2 regions of the Microbacterium pratiae genome follow, and region 2 is predicted to be linked to the other one. Evidence: predicted binding sites of a transcription regulator. Region 2 holds the regulator's gene; the other holds the start of a gene.
The links. Region 2 encodes HrcA, which represses chaperone genes, less so after heat shock. Its sites were predicted from a motif close to TTNGCACTCGNNNNNNNCGAGTGCNAA; they were not measured.
Positions count from the first base shown of each region.

Region 1: AA0Y20_RS06425 (Hsp20/alpha crystallin family protein) is a predicted target of HrcA. The motif match lies at 3,190-3,216, and genes of this name have one in related genera.

Region 1 is NZ_CP154843.1:1,380,105-1,385,814, forward strand. Features, by position in the region: gene AA0Y20_RS06410 (FAD-binding protein) at 1-559, shown strand, start outside; gene AA0Y20_RS06415 (FUSC family protein) at 569-1,639, opposite strand; gene AA0Y20_RS06420 (L-serine ammonia-lyase) at 1,729-3,138, shown strand; gene AA0Y20_RS06425 (Hsp20/alpha crystallin family protein) at 3,289-3,714, shown strand; gene AA0Y20_RS06430 (HNH endonuclease) at 3,881-5,308, opposite strand; gene AA0Y20_RS06435 (MarR family winged helix-turn-helix transcriptional regulator) at 5,448-5,710, opposite strand, start outside.
Region 2 is NZ_CP154843.1:2,329,577-2,335,286, reverse strand. Features, by position in the region: gene AA0Y20_RS11095 (16S rRNA (uracil(1498)-N(3))-methyltransferase) at 1-428, opposite strand, end outside; gene dnaJ (molecular chaperone DnaJ) at 433-1,554, opposite strand; gene hrcA (heat-inducible transcriptional repressor HrcA) at 1,594-2,631, opposite strand; gene hemW (radical SAM family heme chaperone HemW) at 2,712-3,929, opposite strand; gene AA0Y20_RS11075 (DUF1990 family protein) at 3,929-4,588, opposite strand; gene lepA (translation elongation factor 4) at 4,615-5,710, opposite strand, start outside.

The sequences.
Region 1 (5,710 bases), 950 kb from region 2:
GCCGGAGCGGCTGCTGAGCGCGCGACGCGTCACGGCCAAAGCGGACTCGCCGGCGGCCGACGGGGTCGACAACACCACCGAGCAGGGCGGCATCCCCGGGGACTGGTGCGAGCGCCTGCCGCACTTCCGGATCGATGCGACCCCGTCGAACGGCGACGAGATCCAGACCGAGTACTGGGTCGACCGTGCGGCGGCCGTCGAGGCGATCGCCGCCGTCCGCTCGATCGCCGATCGGGTCGAGCCCGCCCTCCTCGTGACCGAGCTGCGCACCGTCGCGGCCGATGAGCTCTGGCTCTCTCCCGGGTTCGGGCGCGACAGCGTGTGCATCCACTTCACGTGGAAGAACGAACCGGATGCCGTGAACGCGGCGATATCGCACGTCGAGCGCGCGCTCGCGCCGTTCGATCCCCGCCCGCACTGGGGCAAGGTGTTCTCGATGCCGGTCGGCGAGTCGCTTCCGCATCTGGACGACTTCCGGAGGCTCGTCGCCCGCGTCGACCCGGACGGGAAGTTCTCGGGCCCCTACCTGGAGCGGGTGCTGGGCATCCCGTCGCGCTGAGTCGTCGCCTCAGGCGAACGGTCGGGATGCGTCGATGATCCGGCTGAGGTCGACGGCTGTGCGCGTCCACGGAGAGATGCGCCCGTCGCTGTGCCCGGGCGCCGCGTCGACGACGCGGGCGAGCGCCCGCTCGGCGTCCTCGACGGCGGTCGGGGTCGTCGGATCGCCCAGAGGCAGCGAGACGGCGCGCGCCGTGGCGCGGACCGCCTCGGCGAGCTCGGCGCGCAACGGCACCGCATCCGGGGTGAGCGGGAGGCCGTCGATGCCGGCAGCGAGCTCGATCGTCTGACGGACGGTGTTCTCGAGCGCCTGCAACCGGTGGCCGTTCTCCGCCTCGATGCCGCGGCGCCGCCGGGCGAGGGGATGCGCTTTGCGGCTGCGGGCGGCCTCGCGGACGTCGGCCGAGACGGCGTCGAGGATCTCCTGGAGGTAGCCCTGGCCGGTCGGGTCCGCGGGTGCGCCGTCGGCGACCGAGGTGGCGAGCATCTCGAGTCGGTCCGCGACCGCGTCGCGCAGCTGAGACAGGCGGGTCGAAGCGCGACGGAGGTACAGGGGCGGCGCGATCGCGAGGTTGACGGCGACGCCGATCACCACACCGAAGGCCATCGTGACGAGGTACGACACCGAGAAGCCGCCGGCGTCGTTCGCGCCGAGCAGCAGGACGAACAGTGCGGCGATCGCGATCCAGTCCCTTCCCGTGCCGAGTGCGCGGATGCCGCCGACCGCCACGCCCGCGGCGACGACGATCGCCACTCCCAGGATGCGCGGGCTCGGCCCCGAGACGATCCACAGTCCGGCGAGGCCGATCGCGATGCCGATGGCGAGGCCCCCCACGGCCTGGAGGCCTGCCTTGGCCGAATCGGCGATGGTCGGGTACATGCTCACGAGCACGCCGAGCGGTGCGTAATAGGAGTACTCGTCGTGCGCGAAGGGGACCAGGGGCGCCAGGTACCAGGCGATCGCGGCCGCGATCGCCGTCTTGCCGGCCAGCAGCAGGCGCGAGACCGCGAAGGCCTCGCCTCCGGCGGTTCGCGCGGCCGCTTTCAGCGACGCCAGACGGGGGTGGGGTGCGGTGGTCATCGGTCGCGACGATAGGCGCGCGCCGCGTCTGCAGGTACGCCCTTGACGTTGCCCGGCTCGTGCGGCAGGCACTCGCGTAGCCTGGGCGAGTGAGCGCTTACGTCTCGGCGTTCGAGCTGTTCTCCATCGGAGTAGGACCCTCGAGCTCCCACACGGTCGGGCCGTTGCGTGCCGCCCGTGCATTCGTCATCGGGCTGGAGGCCGCGGGCCGGCTTCCCGAGGTCGCACGTGTCGGCTGCGTGCTGTACGGCTCGCTCGGGGCGACCGGCATCGGGCATGGCACGCCGGATGCCGTGGTCGCGGGGCTGCAGGGCCATGCGCCCGAGACCGTGGACCCCGATGCGGTTCGCGCCGCGTGGACAGGGTGGGTCGACGGCTCACCCCTTCTGCTCGCAGGGCGGCACGCGGTGTCGTTCTCGCGGAGCGACGTGACCTTCGAACCGCGGACGCGGCTTCCGGAGCATCCCAACGCGATGACCCTGAGCGCGTGGGACGCCGCGGGCGATCTCGTCGTGTCGGAAACGTATCTCTCGGTCGGGGGCGGTTTCATCCGACGCGCAGGCGAAGCCGCCGAGGCGGGCGGGCGGCGCGGAGGTTCGGGCGCTGTCGTCTGGCCGTACCGGTTCAGCACCGCGGCGGAGCTGCTGGAGCTGTGCGAGCGCGATGGGCTGAGCATCGCGGGCCTCGCACGACGGAACGAAGAGGCGCTCCGGCCCGAGTCGGAGGTCGCCGCCGGGCTCGACGCGATCTGGGACGCGATGGCCGGGTGCGTCGACGCGGGTTTGCGTGCTGAGGGCACACTGCCGGGGATGCTGCGCGTGCGGCGTCGCGCGGGCGCCATGCGGGCTCAGCTCGAGGATGCGGAGGCTGCCGGTGGCCGCGAGCTGCCGGGGGAGTGGCTCGGCGCTTTCGCGCTCGCCGTCAACGAGGAGAACGCCTCCGGCGGGCGGGTGGTCACCGCGCCCACCAACGGTGCTGCTGGCATCCTCCCGGCGGTGGCGATGTACTGGTGGCGGTTCGCGGCCGAGTCGCGGCTCGCGTCGGAGGATCTCGACCGCAGACGCGGCATCCGGCGATTCCTGCTGACCGCGACGGCGCTCGGTTCGCTCTTCAAGGCGAATGCGTCCATCTCGGGCGCGGAGGGCGGGTGTCAGGCGGAGGTCGGATCCGCGTGCGCGATGGCGGCCGGAGGGCTGACGGCGGTCATGGGCGGCAACAGCGCGCAGATCGAGAACGCGGCGGAGATCGCGATGGAGCATCACCTCGGGCTCACGTGCGACCCGGTCGGCGGTCTCGTGCAGATCCCCTGCATCGAGCGCAACGCGATTGCGGCGTCGACGGCGGTCACCGCTGCGCGACTCGCCCTGCGGGGCGACGGGCGGCATTACGTCTCGCTCGATGCCGTGGTCGAGACGATGCGTCAGACCGGCATCGACATGTCGCACAAGTACAAGGAGACGAGCGAGGGCGGGCTCGCCGTCAACGTCGTCGAGTGCTGAGACGCGCTCGACACCCGCCCGTTCGGGGCGCTGTTCGCCGTGCGAGAACCGTTGGCACTCGTTGGGGTCGAGTGCTAATCTGGATGCAGTTGAGCCGATGGGGCTCAACTTTCAGATCTCAACACGAAGCATCAGAGAAGGGAAAGATCGATGGCTACTTACGACCCGTTCCGCGACCTCGACCGCATCGCCTCGAGCCTCTTCGACACGCGCCGCGGCCCTCGTCGCATGCCGATGGACCTCTACCGTGACGGCGACCACTACGTGATGACCGCCGACCTGCCGGGAATCGACCCGGGCTCGGTCGACATCGACGTCGACGGTCAGCTGCTGACTATCCGCGCCGAGCGCACGCTCGCCAGTGGCGACGGCGTGAAGTGGATCACGCGCGAGCGGGAGGCTGCGAGCTTCCTGCGTCAGCTGAACCTCGGCCAGGGCGTCGACACCGAGGGCATCGCCGCGACCTACAACAACGGCGTCCTGACCGTCACTATCCCGGTCAGCGAGAAGGCCAAGCCGCGCAAGGTCGAGGTCACGACGGACGCCGCTGCGCCGGTGGTCCCGATCGAGAACTGATCGCGCCGACGCACTGCCAGACGGGCGGCCGCAGCTCCTTCGGGGGCGGCGGCCGCCCTTTGCGTGCGTGTCGGTGCCGATGCGCCGCCGAGCCGCCGGTGAGCCGAAGGCGCGCGAGGTTCGGGTCTGCCCGGTCTCGGAACGTGCGCGGGCACAGGCCCGGAACTCAGAAGGGTGGCGGTTCATCCGGCGGAGGTCCGCCGGTCCCGGCATCCGGCGGCGGTTCCGCTGTGTCGCTCGTGAAGCACACTGCCGGTATCGGTACGTCTTCGCGGTAGATCCGCCCGAGGGGTGAGGTCCATTCCAGGACCCCGCCGCCGAGTTGTCTGACTTCCCATTTGGTGAATTGCTTCATCGAGTGGTGTCTTTGGCAGAGGTGCGCGAGGTTGAAGATGTGGGTGTGCCCGCCGAGGGCGTAGTCGATGGTGTGGTCGAGTTCGCAGCGGATGGCCGCTCGTCGGCATCCGGGGAACCGGCAGTGCTGGTCTCTCGCGGCAAGGAGTTTCTTCATGGCCACGGTGGGCCGGTAGGTGTCGATCTCGACCGGGGTGCGGGTGACGGGGTCGATGAAGAGCCGGTCCCACTCCGACACCTGCCCCGCGAGCTGTCGTGCTGTTCCGGCGTCGATGAGCCCGGCCCCGATGGCCTCGGCTGGGTTCTCATCCGCGCCCGTCAGAGTCTCAGCGGTCACGGCGACCTGCATCCGTGCTCGGATCGCGCCGAGCCCGCTGGCCCGGTCGGCCCCGTAGGTCGGATCGACGACGGGCGCTCCTCCGAGCACGAGGTCACCGAGGATGTCCGCGCGCAGCTGATCCATCGTCCGGATATCCGGTGCGGCATCCGCGCCCGCGGCGTCCGTTTCCGCCGCGCCGGCAACCGCGTCAGCGTGCATTCCGACAACCCCGGCGGCATCCGCACCGCCAGCATCCGCGACCCGGGCGTCCTTCACGGACTGTCCCATCTGCGTGAGCCGGTCGAGCATCCCCGCGGCGATCACGGTCGGCAGGTTCGCGACGAGGTTCGACATCCCGTCCGTCCCATGGAACACCCGCACGCACCGTTCCGCCGCCGCGGTCTTGTGCCGCTCGGTGAAGTCCTGCGGATGCACCCGTGCCGCCAACGCCTCCAAAGCAGGCCGCACCCGTGAGGGCACGTCCCGCTCGCACACCGCGATCGCCGCTTCCGCATACTCCGACCGCACCTCGGCCGGCACCCCGGTGCCGACCCGCACGACCGCATCCACGTGGCCGCGTTCGATCCGCCGTGACGCCCACGCCTCGAACACGGCGGGGTAATCATCGACGACCGTCAGCGCGTGATCGATCTCGCCCTGCAGGCGCCGATCGGTCAGCCGCGCCATCCCCGCCGCTTCGGCCGCGACGGACCGTAATTCCATGTCAGACGCCATGCCGCGCACGCCGTCACGACGGGCATCGCGCAACGCGGCGTGGCCGAGGTCGGCCAGCGCCCGTATCCGTGCGATATCGGCGGAATGGGTCAGGTCCAGGGCCTCTGCGTACCGCGAGAAAGCGAGCGCCTGCGAGGGCACGACGTCATCGCGTCCCGCCTCGCCACTCTCACCATTCGCTGCCATGTTCCCATCATGACAGTGGGGTACGACATTGAACTCGAAACTCTGTTCGATCAGCGAAAGTCGCAGCAGCAACGAGGTCGGGGAGGAAGCTCCCGCCCGCTCGACCACCCGCCCGACGCCGCAGGCCGGGCGCCGATCGTCAGGGCAGTCGGCGCAGCTTCGCTGTCAGCTGCTCGAGCTGCTCGAGCTCTTCGGTCGACAGCACCGACATCCGCTCCGCGATGGACCGCCCGTGCGCCGCAGCGAGCCGGCGGAACGCCGAGACACCCTCGGGCGTCGCGGTGAGCATCGCACCGCGGCCGTCGGTCGGGTCTCCGCACTTGGTGATGAGTCCGCGCGAGACCATCCGGTCGACCAGGCGTGACACGCTCGGCTGGCTGATGAGCATGTTCGCCGTGACGT
Region 2 (5,710 bases):
TGCGCCTGTTTCGCCGCCTCGCGCGCGATGGTCGTCCACCGCTGAACCCCGCGCTGGACCTTGGGCCCGCTCCACCGCGAGACGCTTCGAGCGGCCTGCCAGGGGAGGATGGCGTCGACGCCGAGCTCGGTGCAGGCCTGCACAGCCAGCTCGTCACGATCCCCCTTCGCCAAGGCCTGGATCAGCGTGATGCGGCGCCCGGGCGCGGGATGATCGATCCGCGAGAGCACGTCGATGCTGACCAGCTTGGGGTCGACGGCCGTGACGGTGCCTTCCAGCCACGCGCCCGCACCGTCGCCGACGGTCACCGCTTCTCCGGCGCGCACGCGGCGCACCCCCGCCGCATGGTGAGCTTCGGCGCCGGTGAGCGTGACCGAGTCTCCCGGTTGCGCGAGGACCGGCGGATCGACGAGGAAGTGCAGGGCCACGCCGTCAGCTGCTCCGGAACCGGTCGCGGAGTTTGGCGAACAGGCCCTGGTGGAACTCCGCCAGCTGCGGAGCCGGCGACTTCGTGCGCTTCTTCAGCTCTTCGATCAGTGCCCGTTCCTTGGCGTCGAGCCGTGTCGGGGTCACGACGTGCACGCCGACGCGCAGGTCACCGCGGTTCGAGCCGCGGAGCGGCGTGATGCCACGGCCCTTGATCGTGAGGACGTCGCCGGACTGCACGCCCGGGCGCAGCTCGAGGTCGACGGGTCCATCGAGCGACTCGATCGTCGTGCTGGTGCCGAGGACGGCGTCCGGCATCGACACCTCGAGCGTCGCGAGGATGTCGTCGCCTTCGCGGCTGAACACGTCGTGAGGGTTGACCGTGACCTCCAGATACAGGTCGCCGTTGGGGCCACCCGCGGGACCGACCTCGCCGGATCCGGGTAGCTGGAGGCGGAGGCCGGTCTCGACACCGGCGGGGATGTCGAGAGACACGGTTCGCCGAGCCCGGACGCGTCCCTGTCCCTGACACGTCGTGCACGGGTACGGGATCGTCGTGCCGTAGCCCTGGCAGACGTTGCAGGGCTGCGAGGTGACGACGTTGCCGAGCAGGCTCCGCACGGTGCGCTGCACATTGCCGGCACCGTGGCAGACGTCACAGGTGACCGGCTGCGTTCCCGGCTGACAACACGAACCCTGACACGTGTCGCAGAGCACGGCGGTGTCGACCTCGATGTCACGATGCACACCGAAGACCACGTCGCCGAGCTCGAGGGTGACCCGTACGAGGGCGTCCTGCCCGCGTTCCCGCCGCGAGCGCGGGCGCCCTGCCCGGCCTCCGCCCCCTGCTCCGCCTCCGAAGAAGGTCTCGAAGATGTCGCTGAAGCCTCCGAAGCCCGCAGCGCCACCGAAACCGCCGGCGGAGTCGCCGCCCATGTCGTAGCGCTGACGCTGTTCGGGATCGCTGAGGACGTCGTAGGCGTGCGTGACGAGCTTGAACCGCTCGGACGCGTCCTCCCCCGGGTTCACGTCGGGGTGCAGCTCTCGTGCCAGGCGTCGGTACGCCTTCTTGATCTCGTCGGGCGACGCGTCGCGCGCGACGCCCAGGACCTCGTAGTGGTCAGCCACGGATCGCCTTTCCGCCCGTGCGGGCGTGGATGGGGTGGGTCAGCGGGATTTCTCGTCTTCGTCGAGAAGTCGGCTGAGATAGTGCGCGACGGCGCGGACCGTCGCGAGGTTCGTCGGGTAGTCCATGCGGGTCGGACCCATGAGGCCGACCCGTGCACGCGAGCCCGGGACGTCGTAGTCGCTCGTGACGACCGAGGCCTCGGAGAGCCCGTACGCCTCGTTCTCGCGACCGATGCGCGCGGCGACGCCGCGGTCGTCGGCGACCATCTCGCCCATGAGCCGCAACAGCGTCACCTGCTCTTCGATGGCCTCGAGCAGCGGGTAGATGCTGCCGCGGAAGTCGGCCTCTCGCCGCGCGAGCGTAGCGGTGCCGGCCATGACGAGGCGGTCTTGACGGAACGTCTCCAACTCCTCGACCAGGATGCGCGCGATCTCGTGCACCGCGTCGCCGATCGGATCGCCGGTCGATTCGCTCTCCGCGAGCGCCGACACGGCGGTGACGGCATCTCGTACGGCGACGCCGGTGACGGCTGCGCGGAGAGTCGCCTTGGCCACGGCGAACTGTCCTTCGTCGAGGAGCGAGCGCACCACGCCCACCCGCTGCGAGACGCGGCCGGTGTCTGTCACGACGATGACGACGAGACGTCCGCCGCCGAGGTCGACGAGCTCGAGGTGGGACACCTGCGCCCGCGCGAACGACGGGTACTGCACCATCGCGACCTGGCCGGTCAGCTGGGTCAGCGCACGCACCGTCCGAACGAGCAGATCATCGAGATCGGTGGGGCCGTCGAGGAAGGTCGTGATAGCCGAGCGCTGGGCGGCGCTCAGGGGGCGCAGACCCGCCAGGTGATCGACGAAGACGCGGTAACCCTTGTCGGTCGGAACGCGCCCCGAGGACGTATGGGGGGCGGCGATGAGCTCCTCGTCCTCGAGAAGAGCCATATCGTTGCGGATCGTCGCGGCCGAGACGCCGAAGGCATGGCGTTCGACGATCGACTTGCTTCCCACGGGCTCGCGGGTGTCGACATAGTCCTGCACGATCGCCCGCAGCACCTGCAGTCCGCGTTCTGAGACCATGTCCGTCACCTCCTGTTTGGCACTCGATGTCTGCGAGTGCCAATTCTATCGTGTGGACGGCCCCGGTCGTCTCCGCCCGATCACTCGGTGAGGGCACGCACCACAGCGTCGGCCATGAGGCGTCCGCGGCGCGTGAGGACGATACGACCGCGCACGGCCGCAGCGCCCTCCACGAGGCCGTCGGCGATGAGTGAGGCGACCGCGCGCCGGCCGCCGGCATCCAGCTCGTCGATCCCGAGCCCCTCGACGATCCGCGAACGCAGAAGGACGGATTCCAGGCGCCGCGCCTCGGCATCCGGGCGCTCGCGGCCGGCCGCGGGCGAGTCTCCTGCCGCCAGCCGCTGAGCGTACGCGGCAGGGTGCTTCACATTCCACCAGCGGAGACCGGCGACGTGACTGTGGGCACCCGGCCCGTATCCCCACCAGTCTGTTCCCCGCCAGTAGGCCAGATTGTGACGCGAGCGCTGGTCTGCCGATCGCGCCCAGTTCGAGACCTCGTACCAGGAGAAGCCGGCGGCGGCGAGACGCTCATCGGCCAGCTCGTACATGTCGGCCTGGAGGTCGTCGTCGGGAGCGGGCACCTCACCGCGGCGGATCTGGCGCTCGAGGCGCGTTCCCTCCTCGATGATCAGCGCGTAGGCCGAGACGTGATCGGGCTCGAGCGAGACCGCGGTCTCGACGGAGCGCCGCCAATCGTCGAGGCTCTCCCCCGGTGCGCCGTAGATCAGGTCGACGGACACATCGAGTCCGGCCCCGCGCGCGGCGGCGACGGCTGTGGCGACGTTGGCGGGATCGTGCGTTCGGTCGAGGGCCGCCAGGACATGCGGCACGGCGGACTGCATGCCGATCGACAGCCGCGTCACACCGGCAGCCGCCAGCTCGTCCGCGACTCGGGGGTTCATCGTGTCGGGGTTGGCCTCGACAGTGACCTCCGCGCCGGGAGCGATGCCGAACGTGTCGCGAACTCCGCCCAGCATGCGTGCGAGATCCCCGGGCGGGAGCAGGGTCGGCGTGCCGCCGCCGAAGAACACCGTGCGAGCGGCGCGGCGAGGGCCGCGGGCATCGATCAGGGCGGCCGAGAGCGCGATCTCGCGCAGCACCTCGTCGGCGTACGCATCCTGCCGCGCTCCGCGCAGCTCGGTCGCCGTGTAGGTGTTGAAGTCGCAGTAGCCGCATCGCACCCGACAGAACGGGACGTGCAGATATACCCCGAACGGAGCGTCGGGGTCGATGACGAGGTCCTCCGGCAGGGTGCCGCCGACCGGCACCGGATCGCCGATCGGCAGTGCCGCCCCCATCAGGCGCCGGGCGTCGCGTACAGCGGCGAGATCGCGCGGAGGTAGCCCTGGAACAGCAGCCGACGACGGCGGCGCACCAGACCTTTCAGCATCCGGTAGGCGAGCGCGGTCGGACGGTCGAACGCCCGCACCACGAACCACACCTCGTCGTTGTCACGCCATTCCAGAAGGAACGATTCCTCACCGCTGACGACGGAACCGCCCACGGTGCCGAGGGCGAACGCGACCCGGCGCGGCTCTTCATCGACGAAGATCACCCGGAGCTCGGCATCCGCGCTCTGGCCCGACACGCGGCCGTGCACCTGCAGTGTCGTCCCCGCCCCCACGTACGGCGTGCCGTCGGCGGCGAAGCGCTGCTCGTGCTCCATGCTGCTCGGAGCCACCGCGTTGCCCTCGTCATCGAACGCGACGCCCGTGTACATCGGCCCCGATGCGGGCCGGACATCACTCACGCGCAGGCCAGCGCCTCGAAGTGCCGACCACGACATCAGCAGGTCTGCGGCGGTCTCGAAGCGGGCCTGACCGCTGCCGATGCGCCAAGCGTCCTCGGCGGGGACACTCTGCTCGGGCGGGTACGCCATCAGGTCGTGCGCGCGCGTGGCGCCGACCGCCGCGTAGTCGACGGTCTCGTCTCGGAAGGTCCCGCGTCGCTGATGCATGGGTCTCCTCGTTGCTCCCGGTGGGGCTACTTCTTGTCCTTGCCTTCGACGTCGCCCGACAGGGCGGCGATGAACGCCTCCTGCGGCACCTCGACGCGGCCGACCATCTTCATACGCTTCTTGCCCTCTTTCTGCTTCTCGAGGAGCTTGCGCTTGCGTGTGATGTCACCGCCGTAGCACTTCGCGAGGACGTCCTTGCGGATGGCTCGGATGTTCTCGCGGGCGATGATGCGCGCGCCGATGGCGGCCTGGATCGGCACCTCGAACTGCTGGCGCGGGATGAGCTTGCGCAGGCGCTCGGTCATCATCGTGCCGTAGGCGTAGGCCTTCTCGCGGTGGACGATCGAGCTGAACGCGTCGACCTTCTCGCCCTGCAGCAGGATGTCGACCTTCACCAGGTCGGCGGTCTGGGATCCCGCGGGCTCGTAGTCGAGGCTCGCGTAGCCCTGGGTCCGCGACTTCAGGTGGTCGAAGAAGTCGAAGACGATCTCGCCGAGCGGCATGTTGTACCGCAGCTCGACGCGGTCCTCGCTCAGGTAGTCCATGCCGAGCAGCGTGCCGCGACGCGACTGGCAGAGTTCCATGACGGTGCCAACGTAGTCCTTCGGGGCGAGGATGCCGACCTTCACCACCGGCTCGGAGACCTCCGCGACGCGCCCGTCGGGGTACTCGCTGGGGTTCGTCACCACGACCGTCTCGCCGGTGTCGGTCGCGACCTCGTAGGTCACCGAGGGTGCCGTGGTGATCAGGTCGAGACCGAACTCGCGCGACAGGCGTTCCGTGATGATCTCGAGGTGCAGCAACCCGAGGAAGCCGCAGCGGAAGCCGAAGCCGAGTGCGACGGAGGTCTCGGGCTCGTACTGCAGCGACGCGTCCGACAGCTTCAGCTTGTCGAGAGCCTCGCGGAGGTCGCCGTAGTCGCTGCCGTCGATCGGGTAGATGCCCGAGAACACCATCGGCTTCGGATCGGTGTATCCCGGCAGAGCCTCCGTCGCGGGCTTCCGATGATTGGTGATCGTGTCACCGACCTTGGACTGGCGGACGTCCTTCACGCCGGTGATGAGGTAGCCGACCTCGCCGACGCCGAGTCCCTTGGTCGGAATCGGCTCGGGGCTCGACACG